Regions from separate parts of the Gordonia sp. DT30 genome, predicted to be linked through region 2. Evidence: riboswitches for the same ligand, from Rfam matches in the RefSeq annotation. Region 2 holds a riboswitch; the other holds the start of a gene.
What was found. Region 2 has a riboswitch for thiamine pyrophosphate ahead of thiC (phosphomethylpyrimidine synthase ThiC). Riboswitches for the same ligand answer to the same signal wherever they lie in the genome.
Positions count from the first base shown of each region.

Region 1: it holds a riboswitch for thiamine pyrophosphate, as region 2 does, so the genes downstream of both, ACLQ3C_RS03630 (3-oxoacyl-ACP reductase) here and thiC (phosphomethylpyrimidine synthase ThiC) in region 2, are expected to answer to the same signal.

Region 1 is NZ_JBNCLY010000002.1:344,369-359,080, forward strand. Features, by position in the region: gene dxs (1-deoxy-D-xylulose-5-phosphate synthase) at 1-607, shown strand, start outside; gene ACLQ3C_RS03570 (HRDC domain-containing protein) at 611-1,882, opposite strand; gene ACLQ3C_RS03575 (DUF3000 domain-containing protein) at 1,879-2,517, opposite strand; gene hemE (uroporphyrinogen decarboxylase) at 2,696-3,757, shown strand; gene hemG (protoporphyrinogen oxidase) at 3,754-5,157, shown strand; gene hemQ (hydrogen peroxide-dependent heme synthase) at 5,229-5,924, shown strand; gene msrB (peptide-methionine (R)-S-oxide reductase MsrB) at 5,938-6,369, opposite strand; gene ACLQ3C_RS03600 (glycosyltransferase family 87 protein) at 6,432-7,721, opposite strand; gene ACLQ3C_RS03605 (alpha/beta hydrolase) at 7,815-9,443, opposite strand; gene ACLQ3C_RS03610 (dihydrofolate reductase family protein) at 9,466-10,230, opposite strand; gene zapE (cell division protein ZapE) at 10,266-11,279, shown strand; gene ACLQ3C_RS03620 (GNAT family N-acetyltransferase) at 11,286-11,861, opposite strand; gene ACLQ3C_RS03625 (class I SAM-dependent methyltransferase) at 11,903-12,529, opposite strand; gene ACLQ3C_RS03630 (3-oxoacyl-ACP reductase) at 12,541-13,314, opposite strand; TPP riboswitch at 13,305-13,402, opposite strand; tRNA gene ACLQ3C_RS03635 (tRNA-Val) at 13,462-13,536, opposite strand; tRNA gene ACLQ3C_RS03640 (tRNA-Cys) at 13,549-13,622, opposite strand; tRNA gene ACLQ3C_RS03645 (tRNA-Gly) at 13,645-13,717, opposite strand; tRNA gene ACLQ3C_RS03650 (tRNA-Val) at 13,897-13,971, opposite strand; tRNA gene ACLQ3C_RS03655 (tRNA-Cys) at 13,990-14,063, opposite strand; tRNA gene ACLQ3C_RS03660 (tRNA-Gly) at 14,086-14,158, opposite strand; tRNA gene ACLQ3C_RS03665 (tRNA-Val) at 14,400-14,471, shown strand; gene ACLQ3C_RS03670 (DsbA family oxidoreductase) at 14,535-14,712, opposite strand, start outside.
Region 2 is NZ_JBNCLY010000005.1:26,703-41,414, forward strand. Features, by position in the region: gene ACLQ3C_RS06775 (peptide deformylase) at 1-529, shown strand, start outside; gene ACLQ3C_RS06780 (N-acetylglutamate synthase, CG3035 family) at 542-1,555, shown strand; gene ACLQ3C_RS06785 (ribonuclease domain-containing protein) at 1,639-1,995, shown strand; gene ACLQ3C_RS06790 (barstar family protein) at 1,992-2,492, shown strand; gene ACLQ3C_RS06795 (ABC transporter substrate-binding protein) at 2,530-3,489, opposite strand; gene ACLQ3C_RS06800 (hypothetical protein) at 3,513-4,298, opposite strand; gene ACLQ3C_RS06805 (siderophore-interacting protein) at 4,295-5,047, opposite strand; gene ACLQ3C_RS06810 (GNAT family N-acetyltransferase) at 5,095-5,442, opposite strand; TPP riboswitch at 5,724-5,837, shown strand; gene thiC (phosphomethylpyrimidine synthase ThiC) at 5,828-7,534, shown strand; gene thiD (bifunctional hydroxymethylpyrimidine kinase/phosphomethylpyrimidine kinase) at 7,531-8,448, shown strand; gene ACLQ3C_RS06825 (HAD-IIA family hydrolase) at 8,458-9,255, shown strand; gene ACLQ3C_RS06830 (SHOCT domain-containing protein) at 9,363-9,746, opposite strand; gene egtD (L-histidine N(alpha)-methyltransferase) at 9,855-10,823, opposite strand; gene egtB (ergothioneine biosynthesis protein EgtB) at 10,820-12,112, opposite strand; gene ACLQ3C_RS06845 (DUF5709 domain-containing protein) at 12,227-12,733, opposite strand; gene ACLQ3C_RS06850 (hypothetical protein) at 12,868-13,437, shown strand; gene ACLQ3C_RS06855 (DoxX family protein) at 13,475-13,894, opposite strand; gene ACLQ3C_RS06860 (M1 family metallopeptidase) at 14,158-14,712, shown strand, end outside.

The sequences.
Region 1 (14,712 bases), on a different contig from region 2:
TCTCGCCGTCGGCGACGGTCCCACCGCCGTCCGATTCTCGAAAGGGGCTGTGCCCGAGGATATCCGGGCCGTCGAACGCCTCGACGACGGCGTCGAGGTCCTGCGTCGCGGTACGCCACCCGCCGCATCGATCGGGGGCGACGTACTGATCGTCGCCGTCGGGGCGTTCTGCGCGCTGGCCCTCGACACCGCCGAGCGGCTGCGCAGTCAGGGAATCGAGACCACCGTGGTGGATCCGCGTTGGGTGCTGCCGATACCGGCGTCGATCACCGAGCTGGCGACACGCCATCAGCTGGTGGTGACGCTCGAGGACAGCGGCGTACACGGTGGCGTCGGGTCGGCGGTCTCGGCGGCGTTGCGGCTGGCGGAGGTGGATGTGCCGGTCCAGAATCGCGGCATCCCACAGGAATTCATCGCGCATGCGTCCCGCGGCGAGATCCTCGCCGAACTGGGCCTGACGGCACAGGATCTGGCCCGGTCGATCACCGCCACCGTCTCCGGGATGCACGTCACCCCGGATCTGGACCGGCCCGATTTCGGTGCCGACCTCGGCTCTCCCCACGCCGACCGGTCGGTACGCGAGGCCGACGGGCCCGACGCCGGGTGAGTGTCAGGAACCGTCGGCCGGCGCCGCGGCCGCGGTCAGCGCCATGGCGATCGGCTCGGCGGTCAGCGCGCGTTGCCAGGCCCGGGCGTCGCCGGCCGCGAGGCGCGCATCAACCGACTCGACGGTGATCGGTGCGGCCAGACCTTCCCAGCACAGTTGCCGGACCAGTTCGGGAGCGAGCAGGTTCTCGGTGGGCAACGTCTGTTCCTCGGCGATCTGCGCGATCACCGGCCGCACCTCGCCGATGCGGGCGGCGGCCTCGGGATTTCGCTGCTCCCAACGGCTTACGGCCGGGGGGCCGGTGACCGACACCTTGCGGGGTGGGAGTTCGTCGTCGGGGAGGTCTCGTGCGCGCGCCAGGGCAGACAGCCACGTACCCGCCTGACGGCGCTGGCGCGGACCTCCGAACACCGGCAATCGCGTCAGTTCGGCAACGCCGGCCGGCATGGCGGCCGCCGCGGTGATGATCGCCGAATCGGGCAGTATCCGACCGGGCGCCACATCGCGTCGCTGCGCGATCTCCTCACGCGCCGACCACAGTTCGCGTACTGCGGCAAGACCCCGGGTGGTCTTGATGGTGTGAATGTTGGCCGTCCGTCGCCACCGGTCGGTGCGGGGCAGTGCGGGAGGGCGGCCGAGCACGTAGGCGAATTCCTCGGTGGCCCATTCTCGTTTGCCCGCTTCGGTGAGTGCGTCGGCCATCGTGTCGCGCAACTCGACGAGCACCTCGACATCGAGCGCGGCATAGTTGAGCCAATCCTGCGGCAACGGTCGCTTCGACCAGTCGGCGGCACCATGGCCCTTCTGCAGCCCGAGGCCGAGGAACTCCTCGACCTCCGCCGCGAGGTTCACCCTCGGTAGGCCGAGTAGGCGGCCGGCCAGTTCGGTATCGAATAATTCGTTCGCCTCGAATCCGAGGTCACGCAGGCAGGGCAGGTCCTGGTCGGCGGCGTGAAGTATCCATTCGGGTTCGGTGAGCACGTCGATGACCGGCTGCAGTGCCTCGGGTTCTTCGGTCGGGTCGATGAGGAAGGACCCCGCCCCGGTGCGCCGGATCTGGATGAGATAGGCGCGCTGAGAGTAGCGGTAGCCCGATGCCCGCTCGGTGTCGAGGGCGACCGGACCGGTGCCCTGCGCCAGTCGGGTTGCCGCATCGGCGAATTCGTCTGCTGAGGTGAGCACCGGCGGGATACCGTCACGGGGACTCAGTAGCGGGGTGACCGGCCGGGAGTCCGTGGGATCTTCCGGGTTTGCTGGTGTGTCGGGGGCGCTCACGCCGACCCGAGTTCGGTGACGCCCACCGGCGGAAGGCCCGCGGCCGACGCCAAGACCTCACAGAATCCCTCGAGGTGTCCGCCCAGTCCGTCGGAGGCCGCGGCGGTCCACGATGCGCGGAGTTCGAGCTGGTGCGCTCGCGGTGGCCCCGCGATGTCTCCGTAGCGCACCGACGTGGTCGAGGTGACGGTGCCGCCCAGAGCGGTCACCTCGACTGCCGCACCTGAACTACCCCGAACGCTGCCGTCGGAGGTGGTCTGACCCACCGGCACGCCCAGGGCGTCGCTCAGCCAACTCCACGCGACCTCGGGCAGTAATGGATCCATCGCGAGGGCGGCCTCGACCTCGGCCTGGATGTAGGCGACCAGGCGCATCGTCCCGTTCCAGGCATCCTGGCCGTCGGGATCGTAAAGCAGGATCAGCCGACCGAATGCGCTGCCCTGCGAGTCGGCATCGAGGTCATCGGGTGAGTCGGGCAACCGCACCTCGGCGCCCACCGCATAGCTGTACGGCGCGAGACGCTGTGGGGGGCGGATCGGCCCGACCTCGATCTCGTGCCGGATACGTGCGGAATGCAGCGACTCGACCGCGGTGCGGAAGTCAGCAGGCTCCGTCGGAGCTCCGGAGGAGGTCACGTCACCGACGGTATGACGCGGAACACGCCGGGCGTCGGAGGCGCGCCGGGGCGACGGTGACGCCGCGGCGGACGGTGACGCCGCGGCGGACGGTGATGGGTGACGCCGCGGTGACGGGTGACCGACCGCCCGACCATGCCGATCCTCGCCCGAACAGCTCATGGCAGAGTGAGCGGTGATGTCGCACCTACCACGCACCCGCCGAAGCCACACCCGTATGCCGCTCGTCGCCGCCGCCCGGGGCGAGTCGCCGAGCCGGCGACCGGTCTGGTTCATGCGGCAGGCCGGTCGGTCGCTACCGGAGTACCGCGCGCTGCGCGCCGACCACGGAATGCTCGAATCATGTTTCGACGCCGACCTCGTCTGCGAGATCACCTTGCAGCCGGTCCGGCGCCACGACGTCGACGCCGCGATCCTGTTCTCCGACATCGTGGTGCCGCTCAAGGCGGCGGGTATCGGGCTCGACATCGTCGCGGGCACCGGGCCGGTCATCGAATCGCCCGTCCGTACCGCCGGTGACGTCGATGCGCTGCCGCGGCTCGACCCGGCCGCGGTCGGCGCGGTGAGCCGGGCGGTCGCACAGATCCTCGACCAGCTCGACGACACCACCGCGCTGATCGGCTTCGCCGGGGCACCGTTCACGTTGGCTTCCTACCTCATCGAGGGCGGCCCCAGCCGCAACTACGTCCAGACCAAGGCACTCATGCGCGGGGATCCCGACACGTGGCACGTGCTGATGGCGCGCCTGGCCGACATCACCATCACCTTCCTGCAGGTCCAGCTCGACGCCGGAGTCGACGCGGTGCAGGTCTTCGACTCGTGGGCGGGCGCGTTGTCGGTGGCCGACTATCGGACCTACGTCGCACCGCACATCGGCCGTGTTTTCGCCGAGATCGCCGGATATGGTGTCCCACGAATCCATTTCGGCGTCGGCACCGGCGAGTTGCTCGCCGACATGGCCGCCCCGGCCGATGTCATCGGGGTCGACTGGCGGGTGCCGCTCGAGGAGGCGGTGCGCCGCATCTCCGGGCCAAAGGCCGTGCAGGGCAATCTCGATCCGACCGTCTTGTTCGCCGGCCCGACGGTGCTCGAACGCGAGATCCGATCTCTCCTCGCCGACGGTCAGCGCGCGCTCGCGGCCGGGGCTATCGGCCACATCGTCAACCTGGGACACGGTGTGCTGCCCGACACCGATCCCGATGCACTGACCAGGGCCGTCGAACTCATCCATTCGTTGTGACGCCCACCCGGATCGCGATCGTCGGCGGCGGGATCTCCGGTCTCGTCGCCGCCTATCGTCTGCGCCGCGCACTGGGCCCCGAGGTCACGATCGACCTGTACGAGACGGCGTCGAGGCTCGGGGGAGTTCTGCGGACCGTCGACGTCGCCGGTCAGCCCGTCGACGTGGGCGCCGAGGCGTTCATCGTGCGGCGCCCGGAGGCGGTCGACCTGGTGACCGAACTCGGCCTCGCCGACCGCATCGTCTCGCCGACGCCGCGTCGTCCCGCGATCTGGGCACGCGGCGATCTGCATCCCATGCCGAGCCCCGCACTGATGGGTATCCCGGCGTCCGCCGATGCGGTGGCCGGACTCGCCGACGCCGATGATCTCGCCCGCATCGGCTCCGAGCCGCAGCGCCCGTTCGCCTGGCGGCCGGGAACCGACATGAGTGTCGGTGAACTCGTCGCCGGCCGCTTCGGGCCGTCGGTCGTCGCGCGCAGCGTCGACCCGATGCTCGGTGGTGTGTATTCGTCACTGGCCGCCGACATCGGTGTGCGCGAGGCGATCCCGGCCCTGGCGGCGCGACTGGACGACGGGTCGCCGAGTCTGTCGAGAGCGGTCGACGACCTCCTCGGGCGCGGCGGCGCCTCGGGTCCCGTGTTCGGCGCACTGATCGGCGGATACCGGATCCTCATCGAGGCCCTCGCCGCCGCGGCCCACCCCACCGTCCGGACCGGCGCCACGGTCGCTGCGGTGACCCCGGTCGCCGATCGCTGGTCGGTGCGGACCGAAGGCGTGCCTGCCGCCGACGCCGGCTACGACGGGGTCATCCTTGCCGTACCCGCGTGGGTCACCGCACAGCTTCTCGCACAAGCATTTCCGGACGTCTCCGCACCGCTGGCGTCGGTCGAACCCGCCTCGTCGGTGGTGCTGTCCATCGCACTGGCCCCCGCGACACCGTTGCCCCAACACTCCGGGGTGCTGGTGGCCACGGGAGAAGAATTGCGCCCCAAGGCTTTCACGTTGTCCTCGCAGAAGTGGGCGCATATCGGCTCCGGCGACGCCCCGGTGTCGGTACGCGCCTCCTTCGGGCGATATGGCGATCCGGTGCCCGATGCGGCAACCGTTCCCGACATCGACTCGAGGGTGCGCTCGTGGGCGCTGGCCGATCTGGACCGGATCTGTGCCGCGGCCGGGCTGGCTCCGGTCTCGGCACACGTTCTCGGCACCCGGCTGCAACGCTGGACGGGAGGACTGCCCCGTTACGCACCCGGCCACCTGACGCGGATGCGGGAAGTGCTCGACGCGGTTCCGGCGCGCCTGGCTCTCGCCGGGTCGTCCTACGCAGGTGTCGGCGTCCCCGCCTGTATCGGTCAGGCGGGGCGAGCTGCCGACCGGCTGCTCGCCGGTCTCGGCTGAGCAGTTACTGGGCGCTTGGGTCCAAAGACCTGGGTGCGGCCGACAGCGGTCCGGAGTGGCACCATGGATTCATGAGCCGCTTGGACTATGCCGAACTGAACTCCACAATCCGCTATCTGATGTTCTCGGTGTTCGCCGTCCGGCCGGGTGAACTCGGCGACGACCGCGACTCGGTGAAGTCCGACATCACCGACTTCTTCAAGTCGCTGGAGGACACCGACGTCATCGTGCGCGGCGTCTACGAGGTGTCGGGGATGCGTGCCGACGCCGACTACATGATCTGGTGGCATGCCGAGAAGATCGAGGACGTGCAGGCCGCCTATAACCGGTTCCGTCGCGAGACCGCCCTGGGCCGCGCCAGCACCCCGGTGTGGAGCAACGTCGCGGTGCATCGGCCTGCTGAGTTCAACAAGAGTCACATCCCGGCCTTCCTCGCCGGCGAGGAGCCAGGTAACTACATCTGCGTCTACCCGTTCGTGCGGTCCTACGAGTGGTATCTGCTGCCCGACGAGGAGCGCCGCAAGATGCTCGCCGACCACGGCAAGGAAGCGCGCGAATACAAGGACGTGCGCGCCAACACCGTCGCCTCGTTCGCGCTCGGCGACTACGAGTGGCTGCTGGCGTTCGAGGCGCCCGAGCTGCACCGGATCGTCGACCTGATGCGCGACCTGCGCGCCACCGAGGCGCGGATGCACGTGCGCACGGAGACGCCGTTCTTCACGGGGCCGCGGGTCGAGCCCGCCGCGCTCGTCGACACGCTGCCCTGACGCGGCGGCCGGCCTACTCTTCGGGTTCGAGTGTCAGGCTGATCGAGTTGATGCAGTAGCGCAGGTCGGTCGGGGTGTCATAGCCCTCGCCGGCGAACACGTGCCCGAGGTGACTGCCGCAGTTGGCGCAGAGCACCTCGGTGCGGCTCATGCCGAGCGAGTCGTCGACACGCTCGATGATCGTGTCCCCGGCCAGAGGCGAGAAGAACGACGGCCAGCCGCAATGTGATTCGAACTTTTGGTCACTGCGGAACAGTTCGGCGCCACAGGCCCGGCAGCGGTACACACCGGTGGTTGTGGAGTCGGTGTACTCGCCGACGAATGGGGCCTCGGTACCTGCCTGCCGCAGCACACGATATTCAGCGGGCGTGAGACGTTCCCGCCACTGTTCGTCGGTGAGATCGGCCAACTCGGCGGGCGTCTGCTGGGCGGGGATATCGGTCATGGTTCCACCGTACGAGCCCGTCACAGCACTCGCCAGCCTCGGTCATCGCAGCGGACGAGATCTCATCCGCCGACCGGCTGGGACCCGACGCCGCCGGCTTCCGTGGACGGTGTGTGCGCCGGGGCGGCAGTCACCGGGTCGGCGGGCGCCGACCAGTCGCGCCAGCTACCGGCGACGCCGTCGCGCCGCATGTCCAGGTACCGGAACAGCAGGGCGCAGAACACCGCGATCATCAGTAGCGACCAGCCCCAGGTGACCTTGTTGTATTCCAGTTGCCGACCGAAGTCCGGCCAGCGAACGGAATTGAAGGCATCCAAGGTGAAGCAGCCGTAGACGCCGAGCCAGGCCGGCCAGTTACGCATCGGCGAGCCCGGGATGAACACCGACATCACCAGCGGGAACAGCAGCATCGAGTAGTAACCCTGCCCGAGCGAACCGACCAGGAACGTGGTGCACAGCAGCACGCCGGAAGAGGTGGTGAGCCAGAGCAACTCGTTGGTGTGGCGGTAGTAGCGGTAGAGGAACCACAGTGAGAAGACCGCCATCACGCAGAATGCGATCCGCAGGACGATGATGAGCCAGTCGGCGACGCCGAAGTAGGCGCCGTTGCCGACGATGGAGCTGTTGTAGTAGTCCCGGGCTTCACCGAGGTAGGGGATCGTACGGGTGACAAAGGATTTCGGGTCCGCCGACACCGGCCACGCCACGATGTTCAAGATCACCGGAACGGCGATGGCGCTCACCAGGATCCGCCAGCGTCCCACCAGCAATGGCAGGAGCAGCAGCGGTACGAGGACGGGTTTGACCGCGAACGTCAACCCGATGAGGACACCCGCCCACCAGTCCTGCCTGCGCAGCATCAGGATCAGGAACGCGAGAAGGCCGAGCAGCACGAAGGCGTTGAAGTTGGTGAAGACGAGTGTGTGGGTCACGGTTTCGGTGCTGAAGAAGAAGAACAGCACCGTGGGCAGCACCCACGACCGCGCGCCGAAACCGAACAGCCGGGTGATCAGATAGGCACATACGATCAGCACGACGACGCTGAGGGCGATGAACAGCCAGCGGGCGCGCTCCGGGTCGATCACCGCCAGCGGCGACATCAGCAGGGTGCCCGACGGGGGATACAGGTAGTGCGGATCGACCGTGTTGAGGTTTTCCGCGTACACCGGCTGCCGGTTCAGGAACGCCAGCGCCGCGTTGTACACCGGCCGGAAGTCGTCGGTCCGGTCACCGTTGACGCCCAGAAGGACCGACCGCTGGAAGATCATCATCACGGTGATCGGCCACAGCACCAGCGGGATGATGCGCTGTGCGGGCATCTGCGGGTAGAGGTACCTGTCGAGAAAGGCCACCCGCGAACCGTACTACGTGCGCCCGGAACGGCTCGACCTTCCCTGGCCGCCGCGTGGGATCTCCCGGGCCGCCGGTTTGGCCGTCCCCAGGGGTCAGCTCGGGCAGCCCCGTTCCGACGGACCGGCCAAGGGAGTGGAGGCGACGTAGTCGGCGACGACATCGGCGACGCAGCTGCTGCGGGCGAGCGCCGAGTAGCCCACACCGTTCCAGCTCACGCTCACCGGCGAGGTCCGCGCGCGGGTGAACAAGGCGTCGAGGCCGGTGGCGCCGGTGCCGCCGTTGATCGGGTCGCCCGGGTTGCTCAGGACCAGTGGTGCGACCGGAAAGGTGCTGGGTGGTGCGACCGCCTCACCGGCGGCCCATCCGTTGCACCGCATCAGCGACAGCGCGGCGTCGGCGCCGGTCAGTGGATTCGATTTGGACCAGGTCGTGATCAGGTTCGCGATCTCGTTCTGGCTGACCGGTCCGGTGACATCGTTGCAGTCGGCGACGATCTGCCCGTCGGTGAGTCGCAATGCATCGGCCCGGCCGGCGAGGTCGGCGAGTCCTCCGGTGTCGCCACGATCGGCGGCGGCGATCGCCGAGGCGACGCCGCCGATGCCCTCTGGGGAATTCGGGGCCAGCGCGATGCCGGTCGTGATGGCCGCGAGCGCCTCGGTGTCGGAGAGCGGGCCGAGATGGCCGGTACGCCCCTTGGCGAGGACATCGGCGATGACCGATGCCCCGCTGGCGCCGAGCGCGCAAGCGGGGCCGAGGACCGAGCAGCGTTGGCTGAAGGTGGTCAGTGCCGCCTGCACGCCGGTCGCCCGCGCCGCAGCGGTGTCACGGGCGTTGGCGCCGAACGGAGTAGGGGTGTCGAGGATGATGCGACCCGTGCGGCCGCCATACAGAGCGCTGTAGGCGATGGCGACGTCGGAGCCCTCGCCGACACCGATGAGGCCCAGTTGTGGGACCGCCCAGCGTTTGCGCAGGGTTTCCAGATCGGAGGCGGCCGAGCGGATTCCGAACGCGAGCTGGTCGGGGGAGAGCGTCTCGGTGCACCCGTCGGCGGCTTCTCCGGCCGCCCCGGCCAGGTCGCTGATGCGGCGATCCTGCGAGGTGCCCCGCGTCAGACCGTTGTCGGCGTACGTGTGCCGGTCGGCGCGCGTCAGACAATCCACCGGGGTGCTCTGGGGGATACCGCGCCGATCGACGGCCACCACCGGATGCTTGTCGAGCAGGGTGCGGCCCGAACCCGACGCGAGCAACAGCAAGGTCCGCGAGGATGGCATGTCGGTGCCGGAGGTGAGCACCAGTGGCGCGGCGTCGGCGGGTGTTTGTGGGGTGCTGATCCGGGTCATCCCGACCGACAACGTGGATTGGGGCCGATCCGGGTTGATCGCGGAGGGCAGATCGGCACAGTCGATTCTCAGTCCGGACGGGGCGGCCGTTCGGTAGTCGCCGGCGATCTTCGGACCGCAGGCTTCCCACGCCAGGTCATGCGCCGGTTTCTGCAGCGTCGGTGCCTTGGCCGGCGCGCTGGATGAGGCGGGGGCCGGGCCTGCCCCGCCGCCACCCGGCACGAGGGGTGGTCCCGGGTTCGGTCCGACCGCGCACGCGGACACGCCGACCAGGGCGGCGGCGACGCTCGCCACCAGCAGTCGCCGTCGCCACGGTGTGGTGTGTTCCGAGATCACCGGCGACCGAGTACCGCGCGGCACGATATATCTCCCCAAGGCCATGACGGCGAGCGTAGCCAACCGGTCAGCGATCACGTGCCCAGCGGGTGAACACGAATCCCTCGTCGTCGGAGAGAATGTGCGCTGCGCGCATCCGTGCGAGCTCGCTCAGCGCCGGCCCGGCGAGGATGCGGGTGGCGTCTCCGGCCGCGAGGGTCGGGCTGGTGGTCAGGCACAGTTCGTCGAGGAGCCCCTCGGCGACGACCGTTCGGAGCAGGCTCGGGCCGCCCTCGCAGAGCACACGGGTCCTGCCGAGTCGTGCGAGATGTGCCAGCACACTGTCGAATCGGACCTGGCCGGTCCCGCAATCGAGCAGGGTGGCGCCGTGTTCGGTCAGCGCCCGCCTGGCTGCGGCGGGCGCGTTCGTGCAGGTGAACACGACGGTGGCGGGGTCGGCGAGTGGGGAATAGTCGGTGTCGATCGACAAGGAGTTGCTGATCAGCGCCAGCATCGGTGCCGCGGACCGGCCTGCGCGCCGGCGGGCGTCGGCGAACACCGCGTCGGGCCCCGGCTGGTGGTAGCCCTCGGCGATGGCCGTGCGCGCGCCGACGACCACCACGTCGGCAAGACCGCGCAGCACCCGGAAGATCGCGCGATCACCGCTACCGCCGAGCCCGCCGGATGTCCCTTTGACCGCGGTCGCTCCGTCGATCGAGGCGATCATGTTGGCCCGGACAAAGGGCTTCTCGAGTGCGTCAGGGTAGCGATAGAGACCGGCGATCTCGAGTAGATCCCCGGCATCGCCGGGGTCGGCGGATGTGACCTGGGTCGCTTTGTGCTGGTGGAGCATCATTCCTCGTGGTCGGCTGTGGCTATCCTGCCCCAATGGTGGCACGTCTGTCCGACCGGAACCCGGTGGTCTCTCCCGAGCAGCTGATCGAGGAGATGGTTCCGCCGTCCACCTTCGATTCGGTGAGCTTCGACAGCTACATCCCGGACCCCGACGAACCGTCGCAGACGGAGGCGGTCACCAAGGCCCGCGACTTCGTCGAACGTGCCAAGAAGGCGCGCGGCGGCAAGAAGGGACTCTTCTCCCGCAAGCAGACCGCACAGGGGGTCGGGCTCTACCTCGACGGCGGTTTCGGGGTGGGCAAGACGCACTTGCTCGCGTCGATCTATCACGCGATGCCCGCGCCGAAGTCGTTCGCGACATTCGTCGAGGTCACCCATCTCGTCGGGGCGTTGGGCTTCATGAATGCCGTCGAGCGGTTGTCGGAGCAGAACGTGCTGTGCATCGACGAGTTCGAACTCGACGACCCGGGCGACACCATGATCGTGTCGCGGCTGCTGACCGAACTGACCGCGAAGGGGGTGTCGATCGCGGCCACGTCGAACACGTTGCCCGGACAGCTCGGTGAGGGCCGGTTCGCCGCCCAGGACTTCTTGCGTGAGATCAAGAAGCTCGCTGCGATCTTCGAGACCATTCGCGTCGACGGACCCGACTACCGTCATCGCGACCTGCCGCCCGCCCCGGAGCCGAGGTCGGACGACGACCTGGTCGCGTTGGCCTCCTCGACCGACGGCGCCACGCTCGACGACTTCGATGATCTGTGCGCTCACCTGGCCAAATTGCATCCGTCCAAATACAAAGCACTTGTCGACGGCGTATCCCTGGTCTGCATCGAGGGCGTACATCCCGCACCGGATCAGTCGGTGGCGCTGCGACTGGTGGTGCTCGCGGACCGTCTCTACGACGCCAACATCCCCGTCACAGTCTCCGGTGCCAAGCTCGACGAGATCTTCACCGAGGAGATGCTCGCCGGTGGCTACCGGAAGAAGTACTTGCGCGCCACATCGCGCCTGCTGGCGTTGTCGAGGTTCGCGGAGTCCGCGGTCTGAGGCTCGTCACCGGCTCAGGTGCCGGACCAGGACGTAATCGTGTTCGATCGTGCCGTTGAGATCGAACGTCTTCACTCCGGCTCGACTGAACCCCATCTTTGCGTAGAACCGTTGTGCCCGAACGTTTTCCTGATTCACCCCGAGCCACACCGACGCCGCGCCGCGGTTGTCGGCGCGTGCGATTGCCGCGCCCATCAGCAGCCGCGACGGCGAGTCGGTGCGGCCTTTCGCATGATGATCGGGCAGTACGTAGACCTTGGACACCTCCGACGACGGCCGATCCGTGATCAGCGCGGCGACATCGGGATCGGCCGGCTCGCGATGGCGCACGAGGGCATACCCGACGGGCGTGTCGTCGGCGGTGCGGGCTAGCAGCACGTCGGAGTCGGCGGCGGCGATGTATCCGGCGAAGTTCTCGGGGCTCAGGTGGGCGCGGATGAACCCCGCGATGTCATCCGGGTGTGAATGCGGCGGACAGGCCAGCGGGAACGTCGAGGCGGCCAGCGCGGCCACCAGACCGGCATCTGCCGGATCCGTCACGAGGTCGACGATCACCTCGGCGGGTTCCGGCTGGGCGGACATGCTCGTCATGGCTGCCACGATAGCCCCGGGATGATCGGCGCTCAGGCGGTGCGGCCGCCGATCCCGGAGAGCATGTGGACCTCGGGGAAGCGGTGCTGCGGGTCCGGGTGGCTCAGCGTGCGCCAGTGCTCCTCGAAGCCGGCGGCGGCGAGATATTCGGCGAGGGTGTCGGGATGCCACCGCCACGCGCGCGCGACGGCATGGTCGAATTCGTGGACGCCGGGTTCATCGGCGCTCTGCGCGGCAACGAGGACCATCGCGTGCGCAGGCAACCGGCGACGCCACGACGTGAGCACCGCGGGCATCAGTTCGGGGGATAGGTGAATGAGGCTGAACCGGGCGAGAATTGCATCGACGCGGGACAGTTCCACCTCGTCGAGCCCGGCGTCGCCGTAACGAAAATCGATGTGCGGGTGGGTCGCGCGTCCTATGCCTACCATCCCGCTGCTCGGATCCACGGCGATGACCTGCACGCCGCCGGCCGCCAGATGTGCTGCGACGTGGCCGATTCCGCATCCCACGTCCACGACGACGGGATCGTCGGCGCGAGCACGGACAGTTTCGGTGAAGACCTCGATCGAATGGCGCTCGAGCGGTGTGGTGAATGCGGTCGGAAAGGTTGTCGCGTAGAGCTGCGCCAGTGCGTCGTATCCGGGTTGGTGAGCCATCGACGGGGACGTCAGTTCTTGACCAGTCCGCCGTCGACGACGAGGTTCTGACCGGTCACCGCGCGGGCCCACGGGGAGAGGAAGAACAGCACCGCGTCGGCGAACTCACGCGGCGTGGTCACCGACCGTAGCGGGGTGGTGGCGGCGATCGCGTCGAAGACGGCCGACGGGGTCGCGGCGCTGGCGTCGGTGGTCCGCAGCAGACCGCCGGAGACCATGTTGACGTTGATTCCGTCGGGTCCGAGATCGTGCGACAGCGTGCGTGTCAGGGCCAGCAGCGCGGCCTTGGCGGCGGTGTAGTCGTGATACGGCACGACGGGATTCTGAAATAGGTTGGTCCCGATCGTGACGATGCGGCCGCCGCCGCTCGCGCGCAGTCCGGGCAGCGCCGCCTGTACCGTGTTCAGCGCACCGCCGACGACACCGCGGAACTGGGCGTCGAGTTCGGACCAGCTGAGGTCGTCGGCATGCGAGCGCGCATCGCCGTTGAACGAATAGTCGGGCAGCGCATTGGTGACAACCGCGCTGATCGGCCGATCGAAATACGTTGCAGCAGTGTCGATCATCGATCGGACGGCGTTTGGGTCGGCGACATCGGCGGCGATCGCCACGGCGCGTGGCCCGATCTCGGTGGCCAGTGCGGCCGCCGCGTCGGCGCTGCGACGATAGTTGATGACCACGCGCGCGCTCTCGGCCGCCACGGCGCGGACGATCTCGGCGCCCAGACCGCGGCCGCCGCCGGTGACGAGTACCACGTGATCGGAAATCGGCAGTGCAGCAGGCACGGTGACCATCCCTTCGCCAGTCCGAACTGGTGCAGGTTCGACGGGTGTGATCTCAGCCGGCCGGATGCCGGCACCCCGTGTCAGAGAGCCATCAGATCGTATGGGTGCCGCGGATGCAAGAAACCCGCCGGCGAGCGGCGGGTTTCGTGGTGCGCGATACAAGGATTGAACTTGTGACCTCTTCCGTGTCAGGGAAGCGCTCTCCCACTGAGCTAATCGCGCAGGATATGGAATTGGAGGTGGCGACGGGAATCGAACCCGTGTGCACGGCTTTGCAGGCCGTTGCCTAACCACTCGGCCACACCACCAGATGCGAGTTCACTCGCGCCGAGCGGATGACGGGATTCGAACCCGCGACCCTCACCTTGGCAAGGTGATGCGCTACCAGCTGCGCCACATCCGCATGTTCCCTGAGCCGATCCGATCGCTCAGGACGTGCTGCGCAACCATATTCGATGGGCCGCCCATACGCCAAATGCGCAGGCGCGTTCCACGCACCGGCGGCGGAAATTGCTCACGAATCAGGTGCGGCCGACAGGAGTCCGAGAGCGCCGAAAACCCGCCGGTACGCGGCGGGTTTCGTGGTGCGCGATACAAGGATTGAACTTGTGACCTCTTCCGTGTCAGGGAAGCGCTCTCCCACTGAGCTAATCGCGCGGGATATGAAATTGGCGGTGGAGGTGGCGACGGGAATCGAACCCGTGTACACGGCTTTGCAGGCCGTTGCCTCACCACTCGGCCACACCACCAGATGCGAGTTCACTCGCGCCGAGCGGATGACGGGATTCGAACCCGCGACCCTCACCTTGGCAAGGTGATGCGCTACCAGCTGCGCCACATCCGCATGCCCGCGAGCGATCTTGTGGACCATGGTGCTCGCGGCGCGGGACAGAACATTATCCGAACGTCACGGAGATACCAAATCGGCTGGTCTCAACTCACCCTGACACACAGGGAGCTGCCGAGATGTCGCGGATCTGGGGGGCTCGGAGCGGCACGCAGGAGACGACCTGCATTTTGCCGAACACGACCTTCGCCGTGTAACCTTCCTCCTCGTGCACCGGCGCCCCGAGCGCCGGCCACACGGTCCCGTGGCTCAGTGGAAGAGCGTCCCGTTCACACCGGGAAGGTCGCTGGTTCGATCCCAGCCGGGACCACTCTGTTGCCGATATTCACACCGCTCACCGGTCCGGTTCTTCCTCCTCGCCCTTGTGACAGGTCTATTCGGTGCTCCACGCGCGGTTGATCGCCTCGGCGTAGCCGTCGGAGTCTGTGGAGCCGGCGACCGCGATGCGACCGTCGAAGACCGTGAAGGGCACGCCGGTGATGCCGAGTTCACGGGCTTCGGTCTCGTCCGCGCGAACCGTGTCGGCAAACTCGTCACCCGATAGGACTGCT
Region 2 (14,712 bases):
CGGGCGGCCGTCGGAACAGATCGTGACGCTGCTCGACGACATGTACGAGACGATGGACGAGGCCAACGGCGTCGGCCTGGCCGCCAACCAGGTCGGCGTGGGCAAGCGACTGTTCGTCTACGACTGTCCCGACGGCGAAACGCGCCGGTCGCCGACCCGCCAACGCGGTGAGGTCATCAACCCCGTACTCGAGACCTCCGAGGTCCCCGAGACCATGCCCGACCCCGACGACGACGACGAGGGCTGCCTGTCGGTGCCGGGTGAGCAGTTCCCCACCGGTCGCGCCGACTGGGCGCGCGTGGTGGGTATCGATCGCACCGGCGCCGAGGTGGTGATCGAGGGCCACGGGTTCTTTGCCCGCATGCTCCAGCACGAGGTCGGTCACCTCGACGGCCATCTCTACGTCGACGTCCTCGTCGGCCGCAACGCGCGCGCGGCGAAGAAGACCATCAAACGCAACGGCTGGGGTGTGCCCGGGCTCACCTGGCTCCCCGGCGAACAAGCCGATCCGTTCGGCCACGACGACTGACCGGGCGTGTCGGTGACCGGACCCGGAAGCGACCTGGGCGCCTATCGCGGTGATCGGATCGTGGTGCGCTACCGGCTCGGTGACGCCGCGCCCGGGGATTGGCGCGACGCGCCCAATCCGCGTTCGGCGACGCCGGGCGGTCCGACGCAATCGGATGTGACGGGACACCTGCTCGACGACGGCGATCCGGTGCGGGTCGAACGTGACGGGACGGTCGAATCCATCCCGCGCGCCGCGATCAGCTCGATCCGGTTGCTGTCGGCCGTTCCGGTCCGCAACAGCGAGATCCGCGCACTCGAATACGCCGCCGCGCTGGCCTGGCCCGGTATCGAGCACGAGTGGATCGACGGGTGGCTGGTGCGCGCCGGTGGTGGGATCTCCCGGCGGGCCAATTCGGCCATCGCCCTCGACCGCTCGCCCCGGACCGATGCGACGACCCTGAGCGCCATCGAATCCTGGTACCGCACACGGCATCTGCCACCGCTGATCGCGGCGCCGGAACGACTGTTGCCGAGTCGGCTCGCGGGCACCCCGGCCTCAGGTGAGAACCACGTGCTGACAAGGGAACTCGCCGCCCGGCGGTCGGTGCGCGCAGACGCCGACGTCGTTCTGGCGCCGGGACCCACCACCGAATGGGTGCGCGCCTATCTGGGTCCCGACGCCGATGTCGACGCCGGGTCGGCGGTGGTGTCCGCATCGGCCGGCACCGATTCCACGGTCACCTTCGCGACCGTCGAGTCGGCCGGGCGTCCCGTCGCGATCGGACGCGGCGCGCTCACCTCTGCACCGGATTCACCGACCCGCTGGCTGGGGATCACCGCAGTGTGGACCGACCCCGGGCGACGCCGGGAAAGGCTGGGCGACGCCGTCCTCGCGACCTTGCTGGCCTGGGGCGCCGAGGCGGGCGCGTCGCGCGCCTACCTGCAGGTCGCGGCCGACAACGGGGTCGCCGGAAACTGGTATCGCGCCCGGGGTTTCACACTGCACCACCGGTATCGCTACCTCTCCCGGGAGCGCCCGCGGTGACCGAACCCACGCAACGGCGCAAGCGGGCGGTCATCACCGTGGCCACCGTGGTGGTCATCGCACTTCTGGGCTTGCTCACCTGGATGCTCGAGGACTCCGGCGACGACGCCGGGTCGACGACCCCGAATGCCGCCCCCGCCACCACGCAGGTCCCGGCCCGGGTGACCCGGACCCTCGCCCTGATCGACACCGGAGCGTGGCCGGAATCGGCCCACGCACCCGGTACCCGCGGCGGCATCGAGTTCCGCAACGGTGAGGGACGGTTGCCGCGCACCGCTTCTCGCGGCCGGCGGATCAGTTATCGCGAGTGGGACGTCAACCCGAAGAAGCCCGGGCATTCGCGCGATGCCGAGCGCATCGTCACCGGCGATGACGGCTCCGCGTGGTACACCTTCGACCACTACCAGACCTTCGTCCGGATTCGAGGACCGAACACGTGATCCCACAACCCGTTTCGCTCACCGGATTCCTCGCCGACGCCGCCGGCCACGGTTCCGCGGTCGGCCTGGCCACCACCGCACACGACCCGACACTGCGCCTGCCCGCCGGTTTTCGCTCCGTCCGGATCGAGGGTCCGCGCCTGACGACCCGCGACGACCTCTTCTCGACCTTCGCGCAGGAGTGGGATTTCCCTGGTTATTTCGGCCACAATGCCGACGCCTTCGACGACTGCATGCGCGATCTCGATCGGCCCGCCGGCACGACGGGCCTCCTCACCGTCATCACCGACGCGCAGGACGTCCTGACATCCTCGGCGCGCGCCTTCACCTGGTTCGCCGAATCCATGGTGTTCTATCGCGACCACTATCGCGATGTCGCAGATCCGCCCGCGGCCTTCGCTCTCTTGTTGATCACCTCGCCCGCGGCCCGGCGCGCCACGGCGGCCCGCTGGGCCGATGCGGGCGTGGCGGTGGCCGCGGTGGATCTGCGCGCCTGAACGTGTCACCGTGGCGGCCCCCCGCCGAGCGCCCGCGTCACTGCCCGGCCGCCCGGGCCAGGGCCGGCCGGAGCTGGTCGAGGACGTAGACGGTGGCCTTGGGTGCCGGCTCGTTGAGTCCGGTGATCTGCATCTGGTTCAGCATCGCGACGGCACCGGTTTTCACCGACGCAAGGTTGCGGTAGCCCGGCAGGCTCTCGAGTCGGGTACGCAAATCGTCTGTCTGCGTGGCCATCACGAGTAGGTCGGAGTTTAGCCAGGGAATGTTCTCGGCGCTGATCTGCACGCGCGGTTGCCCACTGGTGCGGCTCTGCTGGATCAGCCGGGGCGCCATCGTCAGGCCGAGCGAGGCGAACAGTTTTCCCGCCCCGTCATTCGGATCACCGAGCACCGAGATCTGGTCGGAGCCATACATGTAGGCAAAGGAATAGGTCTTGCCCTTCAGTCCCGGATACTCGTTCGCGATGGCGCCGATCTTGCCGTCGACACCGGCGATGATCTCCTTGGCCTTATCCGGTTGATGCAGGATGGTGCCCATCAGCGTCACCATGTCCGGCCACGGGTCCACCTGTGCGCCGCTGATCTTGTCGATGGTCGGGGCAAGCTCGGTCAGCTTGTCGAAAACCCCACTCATCGAGGCGAATCCGGGTGCGACGATCAGATCGGGCTTCAGGGTGGCCACGGCGGCGACGATGTCGCCGTTCGGGTCGAGCGGCGTCGAGTCCGCGAGTTCGGTGCCGTACCACGGCGGAAGCTGATGGGCGGTCGTCTGGATCGCGTCGTAGTAGCCGACCGGCTTGCGCCCGAAGGACAACAGCACATCGGTCCACTGCCCGCCGAGGGTGACGATCCGCTGGGGTGTGTGCGGGATCGTCACCGATCTCCCGTCGGGCAGGTTGAGCTGCACCGAGCCGCCCGCATCGTCGTCCGCCGGCGCCGAACACCCGGCGACGACGGCCACGATCAGGGCCGCGAGGACGGCGGTCAGTATCCGGATTCTGCTCACTACCCCTCGCGTTCTCATACCGAGCACGGCACCATCGCGTAGGCGGCGATCACACAGACACTTTCGTTGGAGAGCTTCCATTTGTCGTCGAGCCATATCCATTTCATCGGCTTGTATCGAGAGCCGTTGCCCACCAACGACATCTGCAGTTGCGCTGTCTGCGTGGTGGCGTTGACGGCCACCGGACCGACGATCTGGTAACTGAAGCCGGCATCGGGATAGGCCGCCATCAGTCGCGCCACCGCGTCGACGGATGTCAGCGCCCGCTGCCCACCCTGCAATTCGGCTGCGCGCGCCGTCCGGGAGGCACCGGTGTTCATGGCCACCTTGACCTTGGTGGTCAATTGCGCAGCGGAGAGCGCCGCGGGCGCGGCGCTCTGCTGTGCGGGGGCCTGCGGCGCGGTGCTCTGCTGTACGGTGCTCTGCTGTACGGAGGCGGCGGTCGGCGCCACCGCACCGGCTGCGGGCGGGACTGCCTCCGTCGGAGCCGGCTCGGGCGTCTGGCCGGCCGGCGCCTGCGGTGTCGTCGGTCCGGGCGCTGCCGCAGCCGCGGCCGCCTGCGGGCTCGGTGCGCCGAGGTTCACGACGGTCGGCTGGGCCGCCGTGCTCTGCAGCCCCCCGCGATTGTCGGCGACGAGCAGTCCGACGACGCCGATCGTCACGATCAATGCCGAGGTGACCGCCGCGATGCCGGCCGAGGCCAGCACCGTCGGCCAGTTCAGGGACGAGCCGGCGGCCTCGCCCGACTGGTCGGCCGCCGCATCATTCCCGGCGGTGTCTTGTGTAGTCGGATAGCTCATTTCGAGTCGACCTGCCAGTACGCCTGGGCTTTGACACCCTTCTTCCCGAGTCCGTACTCCGTCCGGAACACCTGCGCCACGGCTCGAGTGGCCACCGAATCCAGTGCAACCCAGCCGAAGTGATCGGGTTGCGGGGCCGCCGCGGCGCGCACCGCGTCGACGATCGCAGTCCCGTCGGCGCCCCGCTCGATCCAGTGCACGGTGTCCTGTGGACGCACCCTGATCGGCAGCTCACGATCGTCGGCGTGCGAGTACTCGAACCAGATCGTCGCCGCCCCGGGAGCCAGCGTCTCGCTCAACGCGTCGAGCAGCGAGTTGATCGCCGGCAGCGATGCGGCGTCGCCGGCGATCAGCCAGCCTGCCGGCGCCGGATTCCGAATCGTGAACTTGGACCCCATGAACGTGGCGCCGATGGTGTCGCCGGGCCGGACGGCGAGCGCCCACCGCAGCGCGGCGCCCTCGTGGACGGCGAACTCGATGAAGAAGGTGTCGGTGCCGGCGTCCGGGTCGACGATCGTGTACCCCCGCTGGTGCGCACTGCCGTCCGACTCGAACCAGAGCCGCACCCACATCGTGGGATGGATCGGGTGGTCGGCGAGCAGGCCACCGCCACGCAACCCGATCCGCAGGTAGTGGTCGGTGATCGTATCGGTACTGGTGACGGTGAACTCGTAGTCATCGGCGCGCAGCAGCTTGAGAACTGCCCCCTGCCATCCGCGCGACGCTGCTTTCTGGCTTGTCTCGGCCATGCCGAACGGCCCCTCTCCTCGAAATGTGAGGACAGGATAACCTAATCTCAGATCGGAGCCAACGGCACGATCCCGGGATGCCCGTCGAGGAAGTCCTTGGTGAACGAACAGACCGGGCGCACCCGCGCGCCCTGGTCCCGGATGTAGGCGAGGGCTCCACGCGCAAGTCGCGTTCCGAGTCCGTGGCCGGTGTATTCGTCATAGAGCACCGTGTGCAACACCGTGATGGTCCGCTGACCATCGGCCTCCTCGACCGAATAGCCCAGGACGCCGACGAGGTCACCGGCCACCCAGAGCTCGAATCTCTCCCGGGACGGATTGTGGACGACCTGCGAGATCTGCTGCAGAATCGACTGCGCCGACTGCGGCGGGCGGTGCCGGTGTTTGCGATTCATTGGTCCTCACCCCTCATCACGTCGTGCTGAGACGACGAATTGCGTCGCTCGGCTCCCCCCGAACGACAGATCCTCTCTGTGATCCCGATCACACAATACCCTACGGTTACGTAGGCGCAAGTCTTTCGCGCGCAAATTGCCTGTGAACAAAGCCGACACACACCCCGGCAACAGCAACGTGCATCAGCAACCAACGCCGGGCAGCCGACATCCGGCAGCCGGGTCCGGGACCTTGCGGGTAGGGTGGCCACTGCGCACAGTCGTGACGCAACGCTCATACAACTTCACCACGCGGGGGCTCCCACGTTCCGGGGGCTGAGATGGCGACTGGCGGTCGCCGACCGCCCGAACCTGTCCGGATAATGCCGGCGTAGGGAGATCGACCATGAAAACACGTGTGCCCACCGATGCCGCAACCACCGAGAATGCAGCCACCGAGAGCACGGTCGGGAGCGACATCCTCACCACCGGCCCGATCGAGGGCAGCACCAAACATCATCTCGAGATCGGTGACCTGCGAATCGGGCAGCGCCGCATCCATCTGACCAACGGTGAACATCTCGACGTCTACGACACGTCGGGGCCCTACACCGACACCGATGCCGTCATCGACGTCGACAAGGGGCTGCCGCGCACCCGCGAGTCGTGGCAACGGCCGGCACCCGTCGATGGGGCAGCCACCCAATTGGCCTGGGCCCGTGCCGGTCTCGTCACACCGGAGATGCGTTACATTGCAGCCCGCGAAGACGTCGAGGTCGAGCTGGTGCGCACCGAGGTGGCCGCCGGCCGCGCGGTGATCCCGGTCAACCACCGGCACCCCGAGTCCGAGCCGATGATCATCGGCAAGGCCTTCGCGGTGAAGATCAATGCCAACATCGGCAATTCGGCGGTCAGCAGCTCCATCGCCGAGGAGGTCGAGAAGATGGTCTGGGCCACCCGCTGGGGCGCCGACACCATCATGGATCTCTCGACCGGGTCCGATATCCACCTGACCCGCGAATGGATCTTGCGCAATTCGCCGGTCCCGGTCGGGACCGTCCCCATCTACCAGGCGCTGGAGAAGGTCAAGGGCGATCCGACCGAACTCACCTGGGAGATCTACCGCGACACCGTCATCGAGCAGGCCGAGCAGGGTGTCGACTACATGACCGTGCACGCCGGGGTGCTGCTGCGCTACGTGCCACTGACCGCCCGCCGGGTCACCGGCATCGTCTCCCGTGGCGGCTCGATCATGGCGGCCTGGTGCCTGGCCCATCACGAGGAATCCTTCTTGTACACCCACTTCGACGAGCTGTGCGAGATCTTCGCCCGCTACGACATCACCTTCTCCCTCGGTGACGGATTGCGGCCGGGCTCGATCGCCGATGCCAACGACGAAGCCCAATTCGCCGAGTTGCGCACCTTGGGCGAACTCACCACAAAGGCGAAATCGCATGGGGTGCAAGTGATGATCGAGGGCCCCGGCCACGTGCCGATGCACAAGATCGCCGAGAACGTACGGCTGGAGGAGGAACTCTGCGAACAAGCACCCTTCTACACGCTCGGACCGCTGGCCACCGACATCGCACCCGCCTATGACCACATCACCTCGGCGATCGGGGCGGCGATGATCGCGCAGGCCGGCACCGCGATGTTGTGTTACGTCACCCCGAAAGAACACCTGGGACTGCCCGATCGCGACGACGTGAAGGTCGGCGTCATCACCTACAAGATCGCCGCGCATTCAGCAGACCTCGCGAAGGGACACCCGCGCGCCCAGGAACGTGATGACGCATTGTCCAAGGCGCGCTTCGAGTTCCGGTGGACCGACCAGTTCAATCTGGCCCTCGACCCCGACACCGCCCGCGAATATCACGACGAGACCCTGCCCGCCGAACCGGCCAAGACGGCGCACTTCTGCTCGATGTGCGGTCCCAAGTTCTGCTCCATGCGGATCTCGGCCGATGTGCGCACCTATGCCGAGGAGAACAATCTGGTCACCGCCGAGGACATCGATCGCAAGATCGCCGAGGAGATGGCCGCCAAGTCTGCCGAATTCGCCGACGCCGGCGGCCGCATCTACCTGCCGATCGATGCCGGGAACCCGGCATGACCGACTCGCCGGGCAGCGAGGCCGGCTCGGCGGATACCGGCGATCCACCGCTGTTGCCCACGGCCGCACCGGGTTCGACGCCGGTCCGGGTGATGACGATCGCCGGCTCGGATTCCGGCGGCGGCGCGGGCATCCAGGCCGACCTGCGGACCTTTGCTCTGCTGGGTCTGCACGGCTGCGTCGCGGTGACGGCGGTGACGGTCCAGAACTCGTTGGGGGTGAGCGGTTTTCATGAGATCCCCCCCGAGGTCGTGGCCGCACAGATCGATTCGGTCGTCTCCGACATCGGGGTCGGTGCCGCCAAGACCGGCATGCTGGCGTCGGAGCCGATCATCGAAGCGGTCACGCACGCCTGCGTCGACGCCGGCATCGGCCGCGACGGCGCGGCACCCCTGATCCTCGACCCGGTGTGCGCGTCGATGCACGGCGATCAGCTGCTGGCCACCGAGGCGCTGGATGCGCTGCGCAACAAGCTGTTCCCACTGGCGACGATCGTCACGCCGAATCTCGACGAGGTTCGCCTGATCACCGGCATCGAGGTCGTCGACGAGTCCACCCAGCGCGACGCGGCGCGCGCACTGCACGACCTCGGTCCGCAGTGGGCGCTGGTCAAAGGCGGGCATCTGCGCGGCAGTGCGCAGAGCCCGGACCTGTTGTTCGACGGCGCGTCATTCGCCGAGTTCACGCATCCCCGCGTGGACACCGGCCACGATCACGGCGCCGGGGACACCCTCGCCGCGGCCATCGCATCCGCGCTCGCCCACCGCTACTCGGTCCCCGACGCGGTCGCCTTCGCGAAGACGTGGGTGACGCGCGGCCTGCAGGCCGCCTATCCGCTCGGCGCCGGACACGGCCCGGTGAATCCGCTGTGGCGGGTTCACCGGACGGCGGACGACGGCGTCGCCGTCCGCTAGCGTGGGGCCATGAGCTGGAACTACCTCATGGACATGGATGGCGTTCTCACCCGCGAGGAGCATCTGATCCCCGGCGCCGACGCCCTCATCGACGAGTTGCGCGACAACGGCATTCCGTTCACCGTGCTCACCAACAACTCGATTCGCACGCCGCGCGACCTGCGTGCACGTCTGCTGCGGACCGGCCTCGACATCCCCGAGGACTCGATCTGGACCTCGGCACTGGCCACCGCACGCTTCCTCGACACCCAGCGTCCGGGAGGTTCGGCCTATGTGGTCGGCGAGTCCGGGCTGACGACGGCGCTCCACGAAGTCGGCTATGTCATCACCGACGCCGACCCGGACTACGTCGTACTCGGGGAGACCCGGACATATTCGTTCGAGGCGATCACGACCGCGATCCGATTGGTCGAACGCGGCGCCCGGTTCATCGCCACCAACCCCGATGCCACCGGCCCCTCCACGCAGGGTTCCCTGCCGGCCACCGGCGCGGTGGCCGCGTTGATCTCGCGCGCCACCAATCGCGACCCGTACTACGTCGGCAAACCCAACCCGCTGATGATGCGGTCGGCGCTGCGCAAGATGGGCGCACATTCCGAACACACGCTGATGATCGGTGACCGCATGGACACCGATGTGATCTCCGGGCTCGAAGCCGGACTGCAGACGATCCTGGTGCTCTCCGGAATCTCCACCATCGAAACGGTCGAACTGTTCCCCTATCGCCCCACCCATGTCATCGACTCGGTTGCCGACCTCGTCGGCCACACCGACAACCCGTTCGGGACCGAACCCGAGATCCTGTGACCTGACGGCAACGGGCGGGCCCTCGGTGTACGAGGGCCCGCCCGTGCCGGACGGTCAGCAGCCTGCCGGACAGTCAGCAGCGTGCCGGACAGTCAGTTGCCGTGGCCTCAGTGTGCGAGAGCCTTGGACTTGAGGTGCTCGAATTCTTCCGGGGTGATCGCGCCCGAGTCGAGCAGCGACTTCGCATCCGCAATCTGTTGTGCCGGCGAAGTACCCGCGACGGTCTTGATGTAGTCGTCGGAATCCTTCTTGTATTCGACCGCAGCTGCCTGCGCGCGCTGGGCCATCCCCTGACCCTTGAACAACAGGTACGCCAGCGCTGTCAGATACGGGATGATGATCAGGAAGATGACCCAGACGGCCTTCGACCACCCGGACGCCTTGCGGTCTCGGAACAGGTCGGCGATCACGTACCAGAGGACGATCAGGTACGCCACAAAGGCGAAGATGATGACCATCGACCACAGGAAGTTCCAGAATGAACCCCACATCGGGATGCTCCTTAAACGATGAGTTGTGCGTTGTCAGTTTTCTGACCGTGCACAGCATGCCACACATTACGGGCCGGGTACCGGGTCCCGCGTCGGCGAATCGATCGCTCAGCGTCGCGTCAGCGTCAGGGAGAAGTCGCCGAACGGATCGGTCCAACTGGTCACCGGCCGCAACCCGGCGTCGTCGAGCTCCGCACCCAGTACCGGCAGTTCGAACTTCGTACTGATCTCGGTCCGGATCTCCGCACCCGCGGCCAGCGTCCACTCACGTTGCAGCACACCGAAGTACGCGTCGACGTCGCGGCGCGCGCGCAACCACATCTCGATGCGGTGCCGGACCGGATTCCACCGGGCGAGGTGGTCGAAGTCGTCGACGTACAGGCCGGTCGCGTCGAGCCCGGTCCGCAACACCTCGATCATGTTGCGGTTGAAATCCGCGGTCACCCCGGCTTTGTCGTTGTACGCGGCGACGAGACGTCCGGTGTCCTTGATCAGATCCGCGCCGAGCAGCAAGAAGTCACCGGGGGCCAGTGCACCGGCCAGTACGGCGAAGAACCGCCGACGGTCGGCGTCGGTGAAGTTGCCGATGGTGCCGCCGAGGAAGACCGCGACCCGCGGACCATCGGAATCGGGCAGCGTCAGATCGGGATCGGTGAAATCGCCTGCTGCCGGTGCGACGCCGATGCCCGGATAGTCACGCGTGAGGATCGCCGACGATTCGGCGAGGATCTCGGCACTGACATCGAGCGGGACATAGGTGAATCGGCGACCGGCGGCAGCGAACGCGTCGAGGAGCAGTCGTGTCTTCGTCGAAGTGCCCGAACCGAATTCGATCATCATCGATGCACCGGTGCGCGCGACGACGTCGTCGGCGTGGGCACGCAGGATCGCGGTCTCGCGTCGGGTCGGATAGTACTCGGGCAGCCGGGTGATCTCGTCGAAGAGTCTGCTGCCGCGCTCGTCGTAGAGCCACTTCGTCGGCAGCACCGGCGGAGCACTCCACAGGCCGGCGAGGGCGTCGGCGGCGAGCCCGTGAGCTGCGCCCGAACGAGTCCCGGAGGGTGCGCCGACCGTCACCGCGCCAACCTCAGTCCGGCGAAGACCCAGCGCGAGGCGGCCGGGAAGAAGTTGCGATAGGTGAGCCGCTCGTGGCCGCGGGGGGTGACGGCCGACGCGCCGCGCAGCACATGCTGATCGGACATGAACTTTCCGTTGTATTCGCCGACCGCCCCGTTGGCCGGTACGAAACCGGGATAGGGCAGGTATGCACTCGCCGTCCATTCCCACACATCGCCGATCATCGCCGAGCCGACCGAACGTGGGTGACATCGGTCCGGATCTAGCAGCTCGCCACGATGGTCGTGAACCCCCGATGCTGCGGTCTCCCACTCGAATTCGGTGGGCAGGCGTGCCCCGGCCCACCGGGCGAACGCATCGGCCTCGTAGAACGAGACATGCACGACGGGTTCGGCGGGCACGAGGCGACGCCGTCCCGACAACGTGAACGTCGACCACTCGCCGTCCTCGCATCGCCAGTAACCCGGTGCGTCCCAGCCGGTCTCGCGGATCTGCGCCCATCCGTCGGAGAGCCACAGTTGCGGGCGCCGGTAGCCGTCGTCGGCCATGAATTCCAGCCAGTCGGAGTTGGTGACGGGCCGTTGCGCGATCTCGAAGTCCTCGAGGAACACTCGATGGCGGGGTCCCTCGTTGTCATAGGAGAAGCCGCCACCGAACTCGGTGCCCACCTCGACGACCCCGCCGGGCACCGACCGCCAGGTCATCGGGCCGGGCGTGGTCGGCGAGTCGAGATCCCGGTCGACGTAGACCGGCCCGGGCTGCAGCGGGATCGTCGAGAACAGGTGCTTGATGTCCATGAGCAGCAATTCCTGGTGTTGCTGTTCATGATTGCAGCCGAGCTCGACGAGGTCGAGGGCGTCTTCGTCGAGCGACCCGCGCGACAGTGCGTCGGCCATCGCCGCGTCGACGTAGTTGCGGTAGTGCGTGACGTCGTCGGCACCCGGCCGGGTCACCAGCCCACGGTCGGGCCGCGGATGTCGTTGCCCCACCGCCTCGTAGTAGCTGTTGAACAGGTACCGGTAGGTGTCGTCATAGACCACATACCCCCGATCGCGACGGAGAACGAATTCCTCGAAGAACCAGGTGACATGTGCCCGGTGCCATTTGGCCGGACTCGCCTCGGTCATCGACTGTGGCGTCTGGTCCTCGGCCGACAATCGCGACGCGAGCAGATCGGTGAGCTCGCGGACTTCTCGGAAGCGTTGCGCGAGTGTCTGATCGGTACCGGAGTCCTGATCAGTACTGCTGTCGTGATCGGTTCTGCGAGATATACGTTCGGTGATGCTCACTGGAGATCCTCCCGTGGCGTGCGGACGCGGGGAAACGTCGGACCCGCGCACTCCCATCGTTGGCGACGACGACCCGACTGTCAACGGCCCCCGCGGAACAAGCTGGCCCGACGGTCAGGACCGCCCCTCGTCCTCGTCGTCGACGACGTGGACGGCGGCCTCTTCTGCACCGGCACCGGCACCGGCGATCCCCCAGTCCGCGGCCACCGAATCGGCCTCGTCGTCGCGCACGTCGCCTTCGTCGGGAGCGACCAGCCGGCCGGCCCGGCGGTCACCGACCTGATCGGTGTCCTCACCGAACTCCGGGTCGGCGTCGGACTCGTGTGAGCGCCAGTTGCGGTGCTCGTCGGCGGCGATGTCGTCGAGCGGATCGCTCGCGCCGACGTCCGGTCGTTCCTCGGAGAGTTTCTCGTCGAGGGTTTCGCCCTCGCGCATCTCCTGCGTCGTCAGACCGTGTTGCGCGCCCTTGGGTTCGTAGTCGGGCGGCGAGTAGCCCTCGTCGAGGACGTCGTCGACGCCACGATCGACGAGCGTGTCCTCCGAGGGCAGCTGATCGTCGGGGTCGAGGCTGTACTCGCCGTCCGAGCCTTCTGGGGTGGTGTCGTTCTCGTAGCCGCTCACCTTTTCAACGATGCCAGGCGAGCTCACTCGTGGCCACCGCAGTCGGAAACTTCGGCCGGGCGGCAAGGCTACGGACGCGTGACGCTTTTGTGAAATGGATCACGATCGGGCGCGCATTCGGTCACAATGTCGGGGTGATCGAGGAAATGCAGGACGAAGCCCGGTCCTTGCTCTTCGCGGGCGACTTCGAGCAGGCGCTGGCCGAGTTCTCGGTGCTGCGGGAGATCCGGTCGCGGCGCGAGGGACCGTATTCACCGATGTATCTGTCCAATCTCCACGACTCGGTGCGCTGCATGTCGGAGCTCGGCCTGTGGGCCGACGCCAGCGGCCTGTGCCGGGAATTGCACGGCAAGTATGTCCGCACACACGGACGTGGCGAGTCCGACACCGTCGACGTCGCCAAGCACTGGGCGTGGGCGCTCGTGCATCTCGACGACTACCCGCCGGCCGTCCGGCTCTACCTGCTGACCGCCGACGCGCTCTGGGACGTCGATCAGGACCAGGCCCGCCGACTACTCGGCGCGGCGCTGGCCCACCGGCACGGCCTCGATCCCGAATCCCTGGTCTCCCCCGGCGCGATCGACGGGGTGGGCCTGCGTCACCCCGACGGCGTACTGGCCCACCTCGGCGTGTTGCGATCTCATCTGCCCGACATCGACGGCGCCGCGTTCGACCGCACGACGATCGACGGGTTGGTGGCCTGAGCCGGCGCTCGGGAAAGCGCCGGCGCTCGGGAAATTCTCAGACCGCCGACGACCGTGTTCGGCGTGGCCGCGGCAGGTAGTGATCGGCGGCGTAGGCGCCGGCGTTGGCGAACCCGACCGCGAGCAGTCCCGCGATGAGCGCGAGCGGGAACTCGTAACCGTTGTCGGGATTCCAGAATCCGTGGTCCCAGTGCACGGTGGCGATGGCGCCGATCATGTCGATGATCAACAGGATCGAGACCAGGGGCAAGGCGAGCCCGAGGATGAGCAGAATGCCGCCCACGAACTCGACCCACGTCGCGTAGTACGCGGAGAACTCCGGCCACGGAGCGCCGACCGACGTGAAGAAGTCCTTGGTGGCGCCGATTCCGTTGGTGTGCAGCTTCTGCCAGCCGTGCATGATGAAGATGAATCCGAGGATCACCCGGGCGATCAGGAGCGCGATGCTTCGGAGCATGTTTCTTCCTTACTGTCGGTCTTGAAGTTTCGTTGTCGGGTGCAGCTTCGGTGTCGGTGGCAACGTCGGTGCCGGTGGCAACGTCGTGACGACGCCCAGAGCTGATGCCGGCGGCGATTTTTCGACCAGCGGTCCGCTCACCGTACGGGTATGCGTGTCGAGATGTCATGCCCCCGCATGATTCGGCGGGTACTGTGAGTGTCCGCAAGTTCGGCTCCCGAGGCGGGGCCCGACACGCGATCGTCACCAACAAGGAGATGTGAGTGCGCGGAAAGTCGGCCAGGACGTCGCGACAGCCCCTCCTCGGGGCGCCGGCCGATGAGCTGGACCCGTATCTCCCCGCCAACGGCAACCTCGGGTACCGCATCTCGCGGTACGACCTCGAGCTGGCATACCGGGTCACCGGCAATCGGCTCGAGGGCACCGCAACCCTCACCGCGACCTCCTACGTCGACCTGACGCGCCTCTCGCTCGATCTCGCCGGGACGCTGAGCGTCACGCGGGTCAGCGTCGACGGCAAACGGGTGCGTTACTCCCATCGCAACAAGAAGCTGACGATCGTCCCCGATACGCCCATCCCACCGGGCGGTGCGATGACGATCGTGGTGCGCTATCACGGCTCGCCCCGGCCGATCCGCGGTGCATGGGGTGAGGTCGGCTGGGAAGAACTCACCGAGGGTGCGTTGTGCGCCAATCAGCCCAACGGCGCGGCGTCGTGGTTCCCGTGCGACGACCATCCGGTCGCCAAGGCCACCTACCGAATCGCGATCACCACCGACAGCCCGTATTTCGCACTCGCCAACGGAGTCCTGGAATCC